Regions from separate parts of the Parabacteroides sp. AM58-2XD genome, predicted to be linked through region 2. Evidence: riboswitches for the same ligand, from Rfam matches in the RefSeq annotation. Region 2 holds a riboswitch; the other holds the start of a gene.

Region 1 (4,370 bases), on a different contig from region 2:
AGATTGGCTCCGACGCGGAAACGCTGGTTGCCGAAGCTGTAACCGACTTCGTAGTCGTAGAGTGTTTCGTGGGAAGGACGTTCGTTGGCCGCGGCTTCCGTAAAATTGTCGCGATTGGGTTCACGGTTGGCGACGGAGAAAGAGACGAAAGCATTATGACCGCCTTTCTGGAAATTGATACCGGCTTTCGGGTTGAAGAAGTTCCAGTATTTGTTGACGTAGATTTCCTTACCGGTATTGTCGTCGCTTCCTTTGATCGTATAGTGGATGCCGCGGTATTGTAGGTCGAGGTATCCGTTCAGGTAGGGGTGGAACCGGTAGTTACCCTTTACGTAAAAGTTATAATCCAGTTTGTTCCCTCTGTTACGGTAATATTCGTAGTCAGGCGAGGGGAGTGCTTCTGCATTTTTGACCCACATGACACGACCGAAATGGTCGCCTACATATTTATTGACAGCTGAACCGAAGCTTATCTGGAGACGTTCGGAGCGATAGTTCGCACTGTAAACGACACCGTAAAAGTCGTTGTCCAGCCATTTGCGGCGGACGAGGTCGGAACTGACGATTGTGTCGCCTTTCCCGTTGATATAAGACTCGGGGAGTTTATATTTTGTAAATTCTTCATTAGGCTTATAGTCTTCGTAATATCCTTCTCCATGTGTGTAATGGAGAGTCAGGTTCATATTCCACAGGTCGCTCAGTCGCTGGCTTGCCATCAGGTGGTAGTTTTGCTGCCGGTAATTGTCTGTCTGGTTGTCGTAGAATTTTTTAACGCCGTTCTCTTCATATTCTCCGCAAGGGTTATAGGTCCGGTCGCTGTCCAGGTAAATGGAAGGGACACCGTTCCAGGCCTGATACGTTTTCTCTATATTGCCGAATGTCTGGAAGCGGATCAGGGTGTTATCGCCGTAATAGGTGGCAGAACCGAAATAAGAGTGCATATTGGCTGTCGCCCGGTCGATGTATCCGTCGCTTTGGACGTTGGAGTAGCGGGCGTCGAAAACAAAATGATCCCGGAGTACCCCGGTTCCTATTTTGACTGAGTTTTTGACGGTTCCGAACGAACCTGCCGAAAGGCTGTATTCGGCATACGGTTTCAGGTCCGGCTTTTGCGTTTGCATGGCGACGGTGGCACCGAAGGCGGCGGCTCCGTTGGTCGATGTCCCGGCTCCCCGTTGTATCTGTATGTTATCGACGGAAGATGCGAAATCGGACATGTTGGCCCAGAAAACGGTGTGCGACTCGGAGTCGTTGACCGGTACGCCGTTGACCGTGATGTTGATGCGGTTGGCGTCTGTGCCGCGGATACGGAAGCCCGAATAGCCGATACCTGTCCCGGCGTCCGAAGTCATGATGACGGAGGGGGATTGGGAGATGAGGTAGGGGATACCCTGGCCGTCGTTTTTACGGCTGAGTTCGTCTTTGGATACTTCGCTGTAAGCCACCGGAGTACCTTTGGCTACTTTAGTGGCGGTGACGACTACTTCGTCCAGTGATAAGTCACGTGAAATTTTGAGAGAATCGACAGGGTCGGGACGGTTTCCCGCTGCTGCGAATGTTGCCAGAGATCCGGCACAAATAATCAATACACTTTTCATCCTTTTTACCTTAATGTTTAAAAACCTGATAAATGAATAGGAGAGGTGTGTTGTGTGAAGAAGTATACCATGTTTTACAATTCCCTTCGCCGGCATTATCCGTATCAGGTAATATGGGTATAATCTCAGCCTGCGGCACGTACTGTATCGGTACGTGGCAAGCACCCCTTTGTATTCGGGGAGCAAAGATAGGGAAAGTCAGGGAATTGTACAAATGGAAAAAACCGCCGCGAATCACTTCGGGGCGGTTTCGACTCCACAATTTTCCATCAATTATGTTGTAATTATTTACTGTGGATATCTCTCTGTTTATTTGTTATTCAATAGTGGTGTACCAATTGCTCTTCATCCAGTTCAAAGGAGCGTACCAGCTGTCTTCCTTACCTCCCAGATGGGCATTCAGGTTGGCTGAGTTATAGTCCTTTTCGTCAGACGGATACTGGATGCGGTCCAGAGGAAGCGGAGTTGCGACAGACTGCGGGTCGCGTTTGAAATAGATTTCCGGATATCCGGTACGGCGGACAACGTTCCATGCTTCATATTCCTGAATGGCACCGTGATGGATCCAGCGCTGTGTTAGGATGCTCTTCTGCGGGTTACTGGCATCCCATTGTGTTTCGGCATATGCCTCTACTACAGCCGTAGAAGGAGGTGTCAGCGCGTCACGATAGGTACCGGTTGAATTCAAATCGAAATAGAATTCAGTGGAAAGTTTTATACCGTTGATATATTCGCTCTTGGCATTACCGGTAGCCCAGTTGTTGGCATAGGCTTCCGCCTTCATGAAGCAACTTCGGCTGCTGTCATCCAGAGTCCCGGGAATCCGGGGTTACGGGTGAAGGTCGATGTATCCAGGGCTGCGTAATATTTAGCCGTACCATGCGTAGAGATACTCATATTCGTTTCCTGTTCCGTGAGTGTTTCAGACGGATCGAGGCCGATATATTCGTTATTCCAGTTGCTGTCATACAAGACTTCCAAACGTGGGTCCGGATTATTGGTGTTGGCATTCAGTGCACGTTGCATTGGACCGGACATGCGGTTGTAAGTTGAATTCTCGATTGCGTTTTGCAGGTCACGGTCAAAATCGAACTGGTCATCGTCGGTTTGTGTCACTGTGATATTATCAGAGTTTAGATCTACCATCGGATAAGTACCGGGATTTTCCAACATCGTTTTAATCGCAGCACGTGCCTCACTTACCAGGTCGCCGTTAGAAGCCAGGTGAGTAGCTACACGTAAACGCAGGGAATTCACATATTTACGCCATAAGGTGATGTCACCGTTGTTCACATAGTCTTCTGCATTCAGGTAAGTACTGGCATTGGCTGTAAGCGAACGTCCGTTGAGGTATGTGTTGACTTCGTCCAGGTCGCTCAGGATCATTTTATACAAGTCGATATCCGAATCGTATTTGGGTTTGGAAGCTTCTACGTCTCCTGTTGCCCATAATGTGCCGGCTTCAGAGAATGGTACTCCACCCCAGGCGGAACAAACTTCATAAAGTTGCTCTTCCATTACTGTACGTCCCAGCAGATAGAAGATACGATAGTCTTCTTTTTCTTCTTCCGGAAGGTTATTGAATTCGGTTTCCAATACCCTATACTGGGTGACAGTGTTGTAAAAGTTTCTCCAACGTTCGTTGAAATACCCCTGACCGGTACCGGCAAAACGGTCTTTACTGTTTGTATGACCGATTATTCCAGAGAAGAGACCGGAAGTAGTGGAAGATACATAATATCTGTAATAGACTGGATTCATCCATGTATTAGAGGCTTGCCATACCCCAACCATCAAGGCCGGGCATGATACCGTCTGTGTCTTTGACGGGTCCTGATATTGATCCGTGAATTTGTCGTCACTACAGGAAGACGTTGCCAGAAGGGCAGCACATCCAAGTGCGAGTGCATATATTTTTTTCATAAATCTTTCAATTTTAATATTCTATATTATTTTTCGTCAATTAGAAGCTTGCACGTAATGAGAAGCCGAATGAACGTGTTGTGGCTGTTGAACCACCAATCTGTGCCTGCGTGATCCAGGTTGTACCGTCTGTACATTCTGCATCGAATTCTTTCAGGCTCTTATAGAAGTAGAATAGGTTACGACCGTATACGGAAACCATCAGGTTCTTACAACCGAATTTGGAAGTGATGTTTTTCGGTAATCTGCAACCAAGGCTCAGTTCACGCATTTTTACATATGAATTCTTCTGTATTGCGTTTTCATAAGTGATGTTTCCGGAATATCCCCAACCGTATTGGTTGTAATATGATTCACCGGCAGTGATGATCGTTTTGTTTTCAGAACCGTCTTGTTTAACACCCGGCTGGATTACACCGTTATCGTAAACCATGTTACCGTTTACTGTAGATCCGGCAGGTTGGTCTGTCAAATGACGTTTTGAAGGGTCTGACAGGTCGTTTCCGTCTGCATACCAGGTAAGACCGCCACGTGAAGCATCACGGTTATCCAATGTACAATCCAGGATACCGAGTTCGGTCATATACTGGTAAGGCAAGTTCAGTACGTCACCACCAATACGGAAGTCGATAGTGGCATCCAGATAGAAATCTTTATAGCTCAATGAAGTGCTGATACCTCCGACAACTTTCGGCATGGCGTTACCTGCTCTCTGGCGTTCTGTATAGTCTACGATATACAGACCGTTATCGCCAACGACTTTGTTTCCGTTCTCGTCTTTTACCGTACCGTAAACATACCAGTCACCCATCGGGCGTCCTACTCTGGATTGCAGCACTGCGGCTCCGT
Region 2 (4,370 bases):
TTTCTTGCTTGCCATTACAGTATATTTAATATTTATTTATCTCATTAATAAAACGACGGGTCTCTTCTACGGGGTCTTCTGCATGGATGATGGCTCCCGATACGGCTATTCCGGTAATTCCGGTCTCCATTAACGGGGCAACATCTTCCAGGCAGATTCCTCCGATTGCAAATATCGGAATTTTATAGCCAGCCTCCTTACATTGCTGCACTATTTTTCTGTATCCTTCCAGACCGAGAACGGGACTGAGTTTCTTTTTCGTTTCCGTATAACGGAATGGCCCAAGGCCGATATAGGAAGCTCCTTGTCCGACAGCACGCTCGATATCTTCAAAGGTATTGGCGGTGGCGCCGATATAGAAGACTTCGTCCGGAAATAACTGCTCTTTTGCCATTTCCCATGCGGCGGATACTGATATATCTTCTTTCCCCAGGTGAACAGCATTCGCCCCGCATCTCAAAGCAATCCGTGCATTATCGTTTATACAATAGATACATTTGTTTGTATGCTCATTGATTAGTTGCCCGATTTCCCTGGCTGCAAAGATATTCATGTTCCCTTTCATCCGTAGCTGTACCCATGAACAACCGCCGTCAAGAACCATTTTGACTTCTTCCCGTTCTGTGTATTTAGAAGTACCGTGGGTTATAAACATCAGGCGTTCACCACTGCCTTGTGGAATAAATTGTCCTTTATCTTCGTGCTTGCGCAAATGATATTCTATTGCCATATATCCAATTGTTTGTATCGTTTTATTATAGATGTTTCGTTTGTTACAGAAGGGTCTTTGCCCCATAAAGCTCCCAGAATAGCGGCTCCTCCGAAATGTAAGGAAGCAATCAGCGGAATGTTCTTTTCTTCTATTCCGCCCAGGGCGATTACCTTTTCGTTGATTATGCCCGAAGCTGCCGCCTCCCGTAATGTCTCTATCGGAAAGCCGTTTCCGTATCCCTCTTTGGATATACTTTGAAAGATGGGACTCAGAAATACATAATCCAACTGTTTGTTATCCTGTACTTCCTGCAAGGAATGGCATGAACGGCTTATGCTTCCGGTAAAACCTTCCGGCAGGATATTATTCCGGCTGTTCAAATGGATGCCAGCCAACCGGTATCCGGCTGTGAGTTCAAAATGTTCGTGCAATACAATCCGTGAATGATATTCGGCAGGGATAGCGTCCAGTAAGAGACGAAACCTGTCGATGTCACTCTGGGGTTTGCGCAGATGCAAGCGCTGCATTCCCTCCCTGAACAAATGGGTTATTATCCGGCTTTCCCCTTCAAAAAAGAAAGGAGTTGTGATTACGAACAGTTTCATACGATCCTTTTATCTCTTTATCTCTGTTTTTACTAAAGGAACCGGAGCGAAGAAATGGTTCAAGGGACCATGCCCGTGTCCTGTCCGTACATCTTTCCCTTCTGTAATTGCTTTTGTTATATATTCTTTAGCCAGTCTGACGGCATCAGGCAGGCTTTTACCTAAAGCCTGGTAAGCGGCAATAGCGGAAGACAACGTACAACCGGTGCCGTGGCCGTTGAGCGTAATTACAGTTTCCGCCGAAAGCCGGAGAGGGGACGCTTCCGATACATATAATATATCAGTCATCTCTTTTCCTTTTAAATGTCCTCCCTTCATTAATACGGCATGGCAGCCTAAAGACAGCAACTTCTCTGCCGCCAGGCACATCTCTTTTTCGGAAGTTATCTTCATTCCGGACAGAAATTCAGCTTCGTCGATGTTGGGAGTGACCAGCGATGTCCGTTTGAACAGTTCCCGGACAATGATGTCTATGGCATCATCCTGCAATAATTTGTTACCGCTGGTCGAAATCATTACCGGGTCCAGAATAATACGCGACGGAGAATAAGTATCGATTGCATTTACGACGATTTCTGCCGCTGTTTTATTATGCAACATTCCGATTTTGACTGCATCGATGGTAATATCTTCAAAAACCGCATCCAACTGGCCTTTCAAGACTTCCGGAGAGACGGCTTGTATGCCTCTGACACCTTGTGTGTTTTGGGCCGTAATGGAGGTGATTACGGAAGCTCCGTAAACTCCCAATGCCGAGAATGTTTTAATATCTGCCTGTATCCCAGCTCCGCCACCGCTGTCGGAACCGGCAATGGTTAACGCAGTCGGATAACGATAAAATGTATCTGTTTTCATATTCACATACCAAAGGAGGGAAAAGCCTTGTCTGTCTTTCCTACGGCGGCATTACCCGCATCAGGTTCACAGGTATAATCTCAGCCCGTTTACAGTATGGCACCCCTTTTCGTGCACAAAGGTAGAAATATTGACAAGAGAAAACAAAAGTGAATTGTTAAATTTAAGAGTGAATTGATAGGTTTAAAGAAATAATCCAGTATATTTGCACGTACAATTCCGGTTATAACAGCTTTTCATCCGGGTTGTATTTCCTTTTGCCATAATAGTCATAAATAAACAAATCATGTTGACAAAAACAGGCTTGTATGTTATTACTGGTGGACCTGGAACGGGTAAAACATCATTAATTGAAGAACTTAAAACTGTTGGATATCAAACAGTAAAAGAAGTAGCACGGGATATTATCAAAGAACAGCAGCTACAGGGTGGGAACGCATTACCCTGGAAAGATACCGGTTTATATACCAGTATGATGCTGGAACGTTCCGTTGAATCATATCTGGCTCATAAAGAAAATGAAGGCATATTATTTTTTGACAGAGGAATCCCTGATACACTGGCATATGCAAGGTTGATTGGGTTAACCGACCGGAAGGAAATAGAACTGGCCGTCGATAAATACAGGTATAGCAGGCAGGTATTCATACTTCCTCCCTGGGAAAATATATACCATACGGATAAAGAACGTAAACAATCATTTAATGAAGCGATAGATACATATAATGTAATGAAAGATGTCTATAAAGATGCAGGATATACGTTGATTGAAGTCCCGAAACTTCCCGTTACGGAAAGAAGGAATTTTGTTATTAGTAGTATAAATTCATTTTAAAACATCTATTTTGGGTCTTTTAAATGTGATTTGTTGTCAATTGGAATATAATCGGTTCAATTTGGAACATTCATAAAAAAGAATCTGTTATAATTTTGCGGAGTTTAACGAGGGAGTTAATAATAATGGGGAAAAAGATTGTTTTTATTCTGGCACTTGTTTTGGTTGCATTTGCATCAAAAGCCCAGAACACTATAATAAGCGGAATAGTAACGGACTCTATCACGGGAGAAACGTTACCATATGTTTCAGTCATACTGAAGGGTACAACTATCGGAACGACAACCGATGATGACGGTAATTTTTCATTAACCACATCATCTAATGCACGGACTCTGTCTGTCTCATATCTGGGATATGCCGAAAAAGAATTGAAAGTGGCTATAGGTAAGAAGAATTATTTTAAAATTCCTTTGGCCCCTTCCAGTATTGATTTGGGGGAAGTCATTGTAAAGCCGAAAAAAGAGAAGTACAGCAAGAAGGAAAATCCGGCCGTGACTTTTGTTAAAAATGTGATTGACTCCCGGGAGAGTAATGATCCTCGCAATCATGACTATTTCAGTTATAGTCAATATGAAAAGATGATTTTTGCGATGAATGATTACCAGCCGAAGCCTAAGAAAGAGAATGGAAAAGGCGGGAAATTCGACTTCCTGATCGATTATATCGATACGCTGGATATCGGAAAGACTATTCTACCCGTTTCTGAAAAGGAAAAGGTGGAAGGCATCTTTTACCGTAAAGATCCTAAAGTTGAGAAAAGGGTTGTGCTGGGAGCAAAGGCTGCCGGTGTAGATGAGATATTTTCTCGTGATGGTATGCAACAATTCCTGGGGGAAGTATTCCGGGAAGTCGATATCTTTAAGAATGATATTCCACTGTTCCTGCAACGTTTTGTGAGTCCGCTGTCCACAATAGGACCTAATTTCTATAAATATTATTTGCTCGACACATTGGAGGTGAACGGACAGCAGTGTGTAGACTTGGGGTTTGTGCCCTTCGTATCGGAAGGATTTGGTTTTACCGGACATCTGTTCGTTACACTCGATTCTACCTTCTTCGTACAGAAAGCTATTTTAAATGTACCGAAGAATATCAACCTGAACTTTGTCAGCGGAATGACGATCGAACAGACATTCAAAAGGACAGAAGATGGTACACGTATTATTACTAAAGATGATATATCCGTAGACTTTAAACTAACGGAAAAATCCAAGGGTATGTATGCCCGAAGATTGAACATATACAGCGATCATTCTTTCCTTCCTCCTGAAAATCAGGAGATATTCAAAGAGAGTGCCCCTGTGATAACTTTACAGAACGCTTATAAGCAACCTGAAGATTTCTGGGATTTGAACCGTCC

The links. Region 2 has a riboswitch for thiamine pyrophosphate ahead of thiD (bifunctional hydroxymethylpyrimidine kinase/phosphomethylpyrimidine kinase). Riboswitches for the same ligand answer to the same signal wherever they lie in the genome.
Region 1: it holds a riboswitch for thiamine pyrophosphate, as region 2 does, so the genes downstream of both, DXA15_RS16340 (TonB-dependent receptor) here and thiD (bifunctional hydroxymethylpyrimidine kinase/phosphomethylpyrimidine kinase) in region 2, are expected to answer to the same signal.

The regions. Positions count from the first base shown of each region.
Region 1 is NZ_QSDP01000069.1:10,395-14,764, forward strand. Features, by position in the region: gene DXA15_RS16340 (TonB-dependent receptor) at 1-1,598, opposite strand, end outside; TPP riboswitch at 1,662-1,777, opposite strand; partial or broken gene DXA15_RS16345 (SusD/RagB family nutrient-binding outer membrane lipoprotein) at 1,915-3,521, opposite strand; gene DXA15_RS16350 (SusC/RagA family TonB-linked outer membrane protein) at 3,562-4,370, opposite strand, start outside.
Region 2 is NZ_QSDP01000014.1:10,054-14,423, reverse strand. Features, by position in the region: gene thiC (phosphomethylpyrimidine synthase ThiC) at 1-15, opposite strand, end outside; gene DXA15_RS05160 (thiamine phosphate synthase) at 26-655, opposite strand; gene DXA15_RS05155 (thiamine phosphate synthase) at 721-1,317, opposite strand; gene thiD (bifunctional hydroxymethylpyrimidine kinase/phosphomethylpyrimidine kinase) at 1,327-2,172, opposite strand; TPP riboswitch at 2,193-2,289, opposite strand; gene DXA15_RS05145 (AAA family ATPase) at 2,459-3,007, shown strand; gene DXA15_RS05140 (DUF5686 family protein) at 3,133-4,370, shown strand, end outside.